Catalinimonas alkaloidigena: one gene and its partner. The protein of the gene in region 2 binds, or shares a complex with, the protein of the main gene of each other region. Links are inferred from orthologs where the notes say so. Each region holds a gene or a part of one and is shown on either strand. Other genes may lie near its edges.

Region 1 (4,800 bases), 2.8 Mb from region 2 along the record:
TTCACCTACCTTTTCAACCGGCAGGGCACGCTCATCAAGGATCGCCCTATTGAAAGCAGATATCCGGTGGGAATCTTGTTTTATGATAACGACGATCAGTTTCATGTGTATAGAAACTTTGAAAACGAATTCTCTATTCTTTCTTTCTCTCGTTAATTAGAATTTTTTTCTTGACGGCAGGATAAACACTCTTAGCGCTTGCTGGTTGAAATATTACGTTTTTTCAACTGCTAAATTTTATCCCATGACCTATCAGCAAGCAAAAGTGGCCCGCAAAGATGAATTGGCTCCCGGCGAAATGAAACAGGTAAAAGTAGGAGAAACCGAAGTCCTGCTTGCCCGTTATCAGGATGATTTTTTTGCGACGGCCGCCCATTGTACACATTATGGCGCACCATTGAAAGATGGTTTACTCCATGGCAAGCGCATAATATGTCCCTGGCACCATGCCTGTTTTGATGTTACAAACGGTGATCACCTCGAGCCGCCTGGTTGTGATAGTCTTCCTAGCTTTGAAGTGAAGGTTGAAGGAGAGGATATTATCGTAAAAGTTCCCGACGATGCGCCGTCTCAGCGTATGCCTGATATGCAAAGCAGAGATAAAAAAGATTCACAACTGAATCTGATAGTGGGAGCAGGTACTGCCGCCCAATACGCGGCTGAAGCCATGCGTAGTAACGGTTTTCGGGGAAGAATACTAATGCTTACTCCAGAGTTGGAAAAACCCTATGACCGGCCGAACTGCAGTAAGGAGTACTTGCAGGGTGAAGCCCCTGATGAGTGGATGCCTTTACGTCCGGCCGAATTTTATGAAGATCATGATATTGAAGTCATGCATAAAGTTGAGGTTAGTGAGCTGGATGTCTCCCAAAAGCAAGTTAGCCTTACTGATGGACAAACAATAAAATACGACAAAGTGCTACTCTGTACGGGGGGTAAAGCGATAAAGCCTGACATGCCGGGAACAAATTTACAGAATGTGTTTACGCTTCGTTCAATGGCTGATAGCAAAGCGATCATGGAAGCTGCCAAACAAGTGAAAAAAGTACTTATTGTAGGCTCTTCTTTCATCGGAATGGAAAGTGCCTGGAGCCTGAATAAACTGGGGTGTGAAGTTACGGTGGTAGCCCCGGAAGAGTACCCTTTTGCTTCGCTTTGGGGAGACAAAGTAGGTAAAATGATACAGGAGATACATGCAAAGGAGGGGATTAACTTCTTTATGGGCCGAAAAGTAGAACAGTTGAAAGGCAATCAACATGTCCAATCGGCCGTACTGGATAAGGGCGACGAACTAGAAACTGAGCTGGTGCTTATTGGCGTAGGGGTAAAACCGGCCACATCATATGTTAAAGCTCTTACACTGGCCGATGATGGGGGAGTAGTTGTAGACAAACATTTTAGTGCCGGCCAGGATGTCTATGCCGCTGGGGATATTGCGGAATTTACTTATCACGGTCGGCAGGTTCGTATCGAGCACTGGCGGGTAGCTGGCCAGCAGGGTCGTATCGCGGGCGCGAATATGAGTGGTCAGAGTAAAACTTATGATAGTGTACCCTTCTTCTGGACTGCCCAGCACAGTATAAAGCTCCGCTACGTAGGGCATGTCAAGGCCTATGATGATATTATTTTTGATGGAAAGGTAGAGGAGCAGGAGTTTCTGGCTTACTATGTGAAAGAAGGAGATGTAAAAGCTGTCTTAGGGCTCAACCGGGATGGGGATATGTTGATGGTTGAAGAATTACTGAGGCTGAAAAAAATGCCTTCGCCTTCTGAAATCAAAAGCTCTGAATTTAAACTAAAGCAATACTTTAATGCTCAAAAACAGTTGTCTTAGACTGCAGAAGTAAATTTTTGCATCAGCAGGTGTGCTGTTTTGCCAGGTGTGGTTGTGCCTTTAATAACCGCTTCCTCAAAAGCTGCTAGCTCTTTCTGTATTGCGGGATGTTGGTAAAAAAGTTGTTTCAATTGGTGGCCTAGCGTCTCGTGCAGCCACTGAAGTCTTTGCTTTTGCCTCCTTTGCAGAAAATAGCCATTAGCCTGGGTCACTTTTGTATATGCCTGTATGGCTTTCCATACCTCAGGTATGCCCTTATTTTCCAGGGCTGAGCAAGTGAGTATCTTAGGTAAAACCTGGCTTTCAGGTTCAGGGAAAAGGTGCAAGGCATTCTGATATTCTTTCCTGGCTTGCTGTGCAGGAGCAGCGTACGGCCCATCCGCTTTATTGATCACGAGTAAATCAGTCATTTCCATGATGCCTCTTTTAATGCCTTGCAGTTCATCTCCCGCACCTGCCAGCATGAGTAACATAAAACAGTCTACCATCTGGTGTACCAGTGTTTCTGACTGCCCTACACCGACAGTCTCCACAAAGATGACATCATATCCTGCTGCCTCACAGAGCAGCATGCTTTCACGTGTTTTTTGAGCTACTCCCCCCAGGGTATTGCCCGTAGCCGAAGGACGGATATACGCATTTGCAGATTGTGCCAGCACAGGCATGCGTGTTTTGTCACCTAATATGCTTCCCCTGCTTTTCTCACTGCTTGGATCTATGGACAACACGGCTAGCTTATGTCCTTCACTGATCAGATATGGGCCGATAGCATTGATAAAAGTACTTTTTCCTACACCGGGGACGCCCGTAATTCCTACCCGTACTGACTTTCCGCTAAAGGGAAGTAGTGCCTCAAGAATTTCCTCAGCAAGCTGTTGGTCAGTCGGTAATGTGCTCTCAGTCAGGGTAATTGCCTGGCTGAGAACAAAGCGTTTCCCCTCCTTAACTCCTTTAATATACTCCTGAGATGAGAGCCTTTTTCTGACCATGGTGCAAGCATTATTACGTAATAAAAAGTCAATATTTATCAATAAAACTAAAATTTATCACCGAATAAGCTACATTCTGATAAATTGTTTACAATAGGAGTCCAATTTTTAAACTTAGTAGAAGTAAGAGAGTTTTTATTAGGAGGGCTAAAAGTAATGATTGGATATTAAAGACCAACTATTGTTTTTGTGCTAAAAAGTAGGGTGATTTTTTGTGTTATTTAAAGATTTTTCAAGCAAATAGCTGCTTTCAGTAGGGTATATTTTAAATTATAATTATAAATATTTATTTTTGTGTATATTTGATAAATACCATCAGGTGAGTGATGTTAAAATTTTCTTGATCTGAAGTCACGATTGTAATTTTTTACCACTTAACCAGTTGTATGCTTTTTTGTAATGAACGAATTTAGCATAGTATTTTAGCAGAATATCATACATAGCTTATACTTACGGAAGGAAAAATTATGAAGATCAAAAAATTATTTCTGAACGTCTCTTTAATACTGGGCCTGATTTTATCAGCGAACACGCTTCTTTGTGCCCAGGATTATGTCTTTCAGGTTTTGGCAATAGATGGTGAAGCGCTATATATGAAGGGCGATCATTGGCAAGCTGTGGAATTAGGGCAATCTTTGATGGCCAATGATATAGTCAGAGTAGAACGTAACACTTACTTAGGACTAGCTCATCAGAATGGAGCTACCCTTTCTTTAAGAAAAGAAGGTACCTATGAAATAGATCATCTAAGCAGCAAAGTAGGCAACCAAAAGCGAAATGTAGCCAGCAAGTATGCTAATTTATACGTTAAAAGTCTTAAGAATGCCAGCAATAAAACTGTCACTGCCTCTGCCGAGAGGGGCATAGATCAAAACCGTGTTAAAATTTTCCTTCCTAACTCGGTAGACGTTTTTAACGATGAAGTGATTCTCCGATGGAAAAACATGTCAACTATTGATGAAAAGTATGAGGTAAAGCTAAAGAACATGTTCAATGAGGTAATTGCAGTTGAAGAGGTGCAGGATACTAAAACTGTGCTTAACTTTAAAGACGAAAAAATTGCTAAGGAACGAATGATCATAGTCTCTGTGAACAGTACTGAGTTCAAAGATCAGCAGTCTAATGATTATGGTATGAAACATCTTACCCCTGAAGAAGCTGCACCTATCGCTCAGGAGCTAAAAGAACTCAAACTTGAAATTACTGATGAGCAATCAGCTCTTGATAAACTGATTTTAGCATCATTTTACGAGCAAAATAATTTATTGGCTGATGCCTTGACTAATTATGAGTATGCTATTTCTCTAGCGCCCGAAGTAGAAGCTTTTCGTGTAGCTTATAATCAGTTTATATTCAGGAATGGTTTGGCCAATTAGCTGACCATCAACCCATCAAACCGTAGACGCCATTAACCGCTTATCTTAAGCGGTTTTTTTTATTTCCTTTTATTTTGGTTGCCCTCCTCTGTATCATCGCTGTATTTATAAAATTGATCCGGCAGAAATAGCTTCAATAAGGCTAAACTATTTGAATGAATTGTGCCTATTAAGGAGGCAGTTGAAGTTTTTCTCTGTCAGTTGTTATAAATTGCTAAGACTTTTTAAGGACAGATTCGCAGGATAATTTATGATTGAAAAACTAGAAGAGTTAGACAGACAGTTATTTATATATCTCAACAGCCTGAATACCGAATGGCTGGATATTTTAATGTATTGGATAACCTATAAATTTACCTGGTATCCCATATATGTGTTACTTGTTGTTCTGGTAGTTATCAGGTTCAAATGGAAAGGGGCTCTCCTTATGCTAATTGTGGTAGTTGCTGTAGGATTGGCTGATCAACTTACCTCGGGTTTCATGAAACCTTATTTCGGAAGGCTTAGACCTTGTCACGAACCAGAGATTAGTTCTCTTATCAATGTAGTCTCCGGTTGTGGAGGCAGGTTTGGTTTCGCTTCTTCCCATGCCTCAACGACT
Region 2 (4,797 bases):
ATCGGTTCCTGTACAAACTCTTCCTATGAAGACTTGACCAGAGCAGCTTCTATCGCCCAGCAGGCAATTGACAAAAATATTAAAGCCAAGTCAGAATACACCATAACGCCTGGTTCTGAAATGGTCCGCTTTACCGCCGACAGGGATGGCTTGTTAAATACTTTTGATCAGATGGGGGGCGTGGTACTCGCCAATGCCTGTGGTCCATGTATAGGACAGTGGGCTCGTCATTCAGATGATCCTGACAAGAAAAACACCATTGTTACCTCTTTTAACAGAAACTTCGCCAAGCGTAATGATGGTAACCCGAATACCCATTCATTTGTAGCTTCTCCTGAGTTGACAACGGCTTTAGCCCTTGCGGGTAGTTTGTCTTTCAATCCTTTAAAAGACACGCTTAAAAATGAAGCCGGTGAAGATGTTATGCTGGATGAACCTAAAGGGATTGAATTGCCTACCAAGGGATTTGCGGTTGAGGATGCCGGTTATCAGGAGCCTGCTAAAGATGGTAGCGGTTTGGAGGTTGTCGTAAAACCTGACTCAGACCGTCTTCAAATACTGACTCCTTTTGAGCCCTGGGAAGGTAATAACATTACGGGAATGAAGCTCCTGCTGAAAGCTTTTGGTAAATGTACTACCGACCATATTTCAATGGCAGGCCCGTGGTTGCGATATCGTGGTCATCTGGATAACATTTCCAATAACTGCTTTATTGGTGCGATCAATGCATATAACAAAGAAGCCAATAAAGTAAAAAGTCAAATCACGGGTGAATATGATGAGGTACCAGCTACTGCCAGAGGGTACAAGGCCAAAGGTATACCAACCATAGTTGTAGGTGACGATAATTACGGAGAAGGTTCTTCACGTGAGCATGCAGCGATGGAACCTCGTCACCTGGGTGTAAAAGTGGTACTGGTAAAATCATTTGCCCGTATCCATGAGACCAACCTTAAGAAACAGGGCATGCTGGCTCTGACTTTTGATAATCCGGCCGATTATGATAAGATACAGGAAGATGATACTATTGAGACTGTTGATCTTGATCAGTTCGCTCCTGACAAACAGGTAACCCTTAAGCTGATACATTCGGATGGTTCTGAAGACCTGATCAAAACGAACCACACTTACAATGAAAATCAGATAGAGTGGTTCAAATCCGGCTCCGCCCTGAACCTGATCAGAAAGCTGGAAGGTAAATCCTAAATAGCAAACTGTATGATATGAAACTCCACTCAGCAATGGGTGGAGTTTTTTTTGCTTCAACATGGTATTCGGGGCATATTCTGCACAATTAATGCTACAACGCCCAATCTTAAGACTTGTTCAAAGCCCTCAAAATTTCCTGAGCTGCTTTGGCGATCACAGTGCCCGGACCAAATATTTTCAACACGCCTGCATCATACAAAAATTCATAGTCGTTGGGTGGGATCACACCTCCGGCAATGATTTCAATATCCTCTCTACCAATCTTTTTTAACTCTTCTATCAGCTCTGGAATTAAAGTTTTGTGCCCACCTGCTAAGCTGGAAATACCGATCAAATGCACATCATTTTCAGCCGCTTGCCTGGCTACTTCCTCCGGAGTCTGAAATAATGGGCCTATATCTACATCAAAACCTAGGTCTGCAAAACTTGTAGCGATTACTTTAGCCCCCCTGTCATGTCCATCCTGTCCCATTTTTGCGACCATAATTCTGGGGCGACGCCCTTCTTCTTTAGCAAAGGCATCGGATAGTTTTCTAGCTTCTGAGAAATCCTGATTATTTGACACAGCTTTAGCGTATACTCCTGAAATGGTATTAATTGTTGCCTGGTAACGGCCAAAAGCCTTTTCCATGGCATCTGAAATCTCTCCTAAGGTAGCTCTTTTTCTGGCTGCTTCCACAGCCAGCGAAAGCAGATTACCTTCTTTGGTTTCTGCACATTTAGTTAAATCAGCAAGAGCCTGTTCAACATCCTTAGTATTCCTCCTGGTTCTGACTTCTTTCAAGCTCGCCACTTGTGCGGCTTTCACCCGGGTATTGTCTACCTCTCTCAGTTCAAAAGATTGATCTTCACCATGAGCATTTTCTATCCTGAAAAGATTCACACCTACAATGGATTCCTGTCCAGAATCAATATAAGCTTGTTTGCGTGCAGCCGCTTCCTCTATGCGCATCTTAGGCACGCCCTGCTCAATAGCCCTGGCCATTCCCCCCAACTCTTCCACTTCATGAATCAAGGTAAGTGCCCTTCGGCACAACGCATCAGTGAGATATTCTACATAGTAAGAACCTCCCCAGGGGTCTACGATATGGGTAATATCAATTTCTTCCTGTAAGAACAATTGCGTATTACGGGCAATGCGAGCAGAAAACTCTGTCGGTAAGGCGATGGCTTCGTCCAGTGAATTGGTATGTAAAGATTGGGTCCCCCCAAAAACTGCAGCCATCGCTTCTATGCAAGTTCTTGTTACATTGTTAAAAGGATCTTGCTCGGTAAGGCTATAGCCCGAAGTCTGACTATGGGCACGCAGAGCAAGAGATTTTGGGTTTTTAGGGTTAAATCCCTGCATGAGTTTAGCCCAAAGCAAGCGCCCGGCACGTAGCTTGGCGATTTCCATAAAATGATGCATACCAATACCCCAGAAGAAAGATAAACGGGGTGCAAATTCATCAACTTTCAAACCTGCATTCAGACCAGCTCTTACATATTCCAGGCCATCGGCCAGGGTATATGCGAGTTCGAGGTCGGCGGGAGCCCCGGCTTCATGCATATGATAACCGCTGATACTTATAGAATTGAATCGAGGCATATTCTGAGCAGTATAACTAAATAAATCAGCAATGATATGTAAGGAAGGCGCAGGTGGATAGATGTACGTATTACGCACCATAAATTCCTTCAGTATATCATTCTGGATTGTACCACTCAGCTGTTCTGTCTTTACCCCCTCTTCTTCGGCAGCTACAATAAAAAAAGCCATGACAGGAATTACTGCGCCATTCATCGTCATGGATACAGACATTTTATCTAAAGGAATCTGATCAAAGAGAACCTTCATATCTTCTACTGTATCAATAGCTACACCTGCCTTTCCTACATCACCCGCTACTCTGGGATGATCAGAATCGTACCCTCTATGCGTAGCCAGGTCAAAAGCTACGGATAAGCCTTTTTGTCCCGCAGCCAGGTTTTTACGATAAAACATATTGGATTCTTCAGCAGTAGAAAAACCCGCGTACTGCCTTATTGTCCAGGGACGAGAAGCATACATACTGGCATAAGGTCCACGTAGATAAGGTGGTAATCCTGCGACGAACTCCGTATGCTCTGCTTTTTTGATATCTCCCTTATTGTGTAATGAGAATATATCTATCTTCTCAGGTGAACTCCACCTTTTTTCACGTCTACTGAAATCAGGAGATGAAGTCTGCTTTGAAAACTTATGTTTGAAAAAATCTGGTTTCATTCTATAAAAATTTAATGCGCTTTAAAAAATTTTCTGCAAGCTCAGGCACATGTATTCCTTTATAAATGAACCCAAAAACTCCATACTCCTGGCGCCTTTTGGCTATCATCTCCGGTAAGCCTGCCAACAAGAAAGGCAGAGAATAATGCTTTGTGATCTGGAACAATTTTTCTGCAGTAAGAGAAGCATACGTAGTATCATCACTCACCAAAACTATCGCATCAAATTTTTTCAGCATATTTAGAGGATGCTCCATACTAAGCAATGTGCCCGAAAGTTCCTCAGAATTTATTCCTATTGCATGTAAAAAATCCTGAACAAAAGAACCTCTTACATTAATGGTAGCAGCGTTTGCCTTTTCATCTATGGACAATACACCAACCTTAGGTCTGGATTTGCCCTCAGCTACCTTCTTATCTACCTGAAATCTGATATTTTCAATGACAGCCGGTAAATTTATGTTTTCAATTACCTGATCAGTATTCATTGTCTGAGGGGGAAACTGGGCAGTTGATTTGCTACCCTTCATACTGAGATCAGCATAACGGTTAGAGCCTACGAAAATTTTTCTTTGTTCACTGACTTCCTGTCTTAGTTTAGCGGCATTTTTCCCGATATCATTTTGAAATTTACCTTTTTCAAAAGCGGCCATAAACCCACCTTCCTGTTCAATTTCCAAAAAATACTGCCAGGCTTTCTCAGCGATCTGTCTACTCAACTCATCCAACGCATAAGAACCATCTACGGGGTTTTGAACGAGCTCCATATGAGCTTCATGCTTTAGGATATGTGAGACATTTCTGGCTATACGCCGGGAGAAAGAATCTTCGGAAGAATTTTGCAGATCGTGTGGCTTGATAGCAACCTGATTACATCCTCCTAAAACAGCGGCCATGGCTTCAGATGTATTCCTCAGCATATTCGCGTAAATATCATAAGAAGATTTATTATAAGTTGATGAGAGGGCACGTAATGAAATCTTTTCCTGTAAGTCAAGCCCATAACATTTGGCCAGCTGATGCAAAAGATAACGAGTAGCTCTGTACCTGGCTATATCTACCAGATATGCTGAGCGAGTACCTAATGTCACTTCAAGATTACTAAAAAGTTGTTGCGCAGAATGCCCCTGGTCGGTGAGCTGATCAATATACTCGGCTACCAAATTGCATGTCAGAGCAACCTCTTGTATCACCGTTGCTCCGCAGTTTGAAAAGTGCCATGCATTAACACCTAATTTTTTTACCCCCGGTAAATTTCGCTTCAACAAGGCAGATAACTGCTCAATTCCTCGCTCCGTTTTCACCTTTTGAGTATAGTAGTTTTCTATTGCGTTCAGATATATG

What was found.
Region 1: the proteins of scpA (region 2) and meaB are in contact, whole or in part, in a crystal structure (PDB 8DPB), measured with the Methylorubrum extorquens proteins. The link is inferred for Catalinimonas alkaloidigena from one-to-one orthologs. Residues at the interface, in SOR27001.1 of Methylorubrum extorquens: Glu577, Glu578, Asn579, Asp580, Gly581, Arg582, Arg583, Arg585, His596, Ala604, Ser605, Ala608, Asp609, Gly611, Phe612, Asp613, Val614, Asp615, Ile616, Gly617, Pro618, Leu619, Glu625, Arg628, Gln629, Val631, Glu632, Asn633, Asp634, Glu661; in SOR26638.1 of Methylorubrum extorquens: Arg20, Ala21, Ala24, Arg25, Thr28, Ser32, Arg33, Arg34, His37, Thr98, Gly99, Gly100, Ser101, Ile102, Leu103, Lys106, Thr107, Ala110, Ala113, Ile114, Asp115, Arg116, Ala118, Phe119, Ile120, Arg121, Pro122, Pro124.

The regions. Positions count from the first base shown.
Region 1 is NZ_JAQFIL010000001.1:571,650-576,449, forward strand. Bases 828-3,795 are described here. They hold meaB (methylmalonyl Co-A mutase-associated GTPase MeaB), read right to left. Parts: upstream 2,824-3,795; coding sequence 1,831-2,823; downstream 828-1,830. Other genes in these bases: OKW21_RS02375 (FAD-dependent oxidoreductase), read left to right, coding at 828-1,834; OKW21_RS02385 (hypothetical protein), read left to right, coding at 3,291-3,795. In the rest of the region: OKW21_RS02370 (hypothetical protein), read left to right, coding at 1-156; more of OKW21_RS02375, read left to right, coding at 245-827; more of OKW21_RS02385, read left to right, coding at 3,796-4,199; OKW21_RS02390 (phosphatase PAP2 family protein), read left to right, coding at 4,450-4,800. UniProt on the Escherichia coli protein: Binds and hydrolyzes GTP. Likely functions as a G-protein chaperone that assists AdoCbl cofactor delivery to the methylmalonyl-CoA mutase (MCM) ScpA and reactivation of the enzyme during catalysis.
Region 2 is NZ_JAQFIL010000001.1:3,393,901-3,398,697, forward strand. The notes cover bases 886-3,850. They hold scpA (methylmalonyl-CoA mutase), read right to left. Parts: upstream 3,455-3,850; coding sequence 1,316-3,454; downstream 886-1,315. Other genes in these bases: OKW21_RS13835 (aconitate hydratase), read left to right, coding at 886-1,206; OKW21_RS13845 (methylmalonyl-CoA mutase family protein), read right to left, coding at 3,456-3,850. In the rest of the region: more of OKW21_RS13835, read left to right, coding at 1-885; more of OKW21_RS13845, read right to left, coding at 3,851-4,797. UniProt on the Escherichia coli protein: Catalyzes the interconversion of succinyl-CoA and methylmalonyl-CoA. Could be part of a pathway that converts succinate to propionate.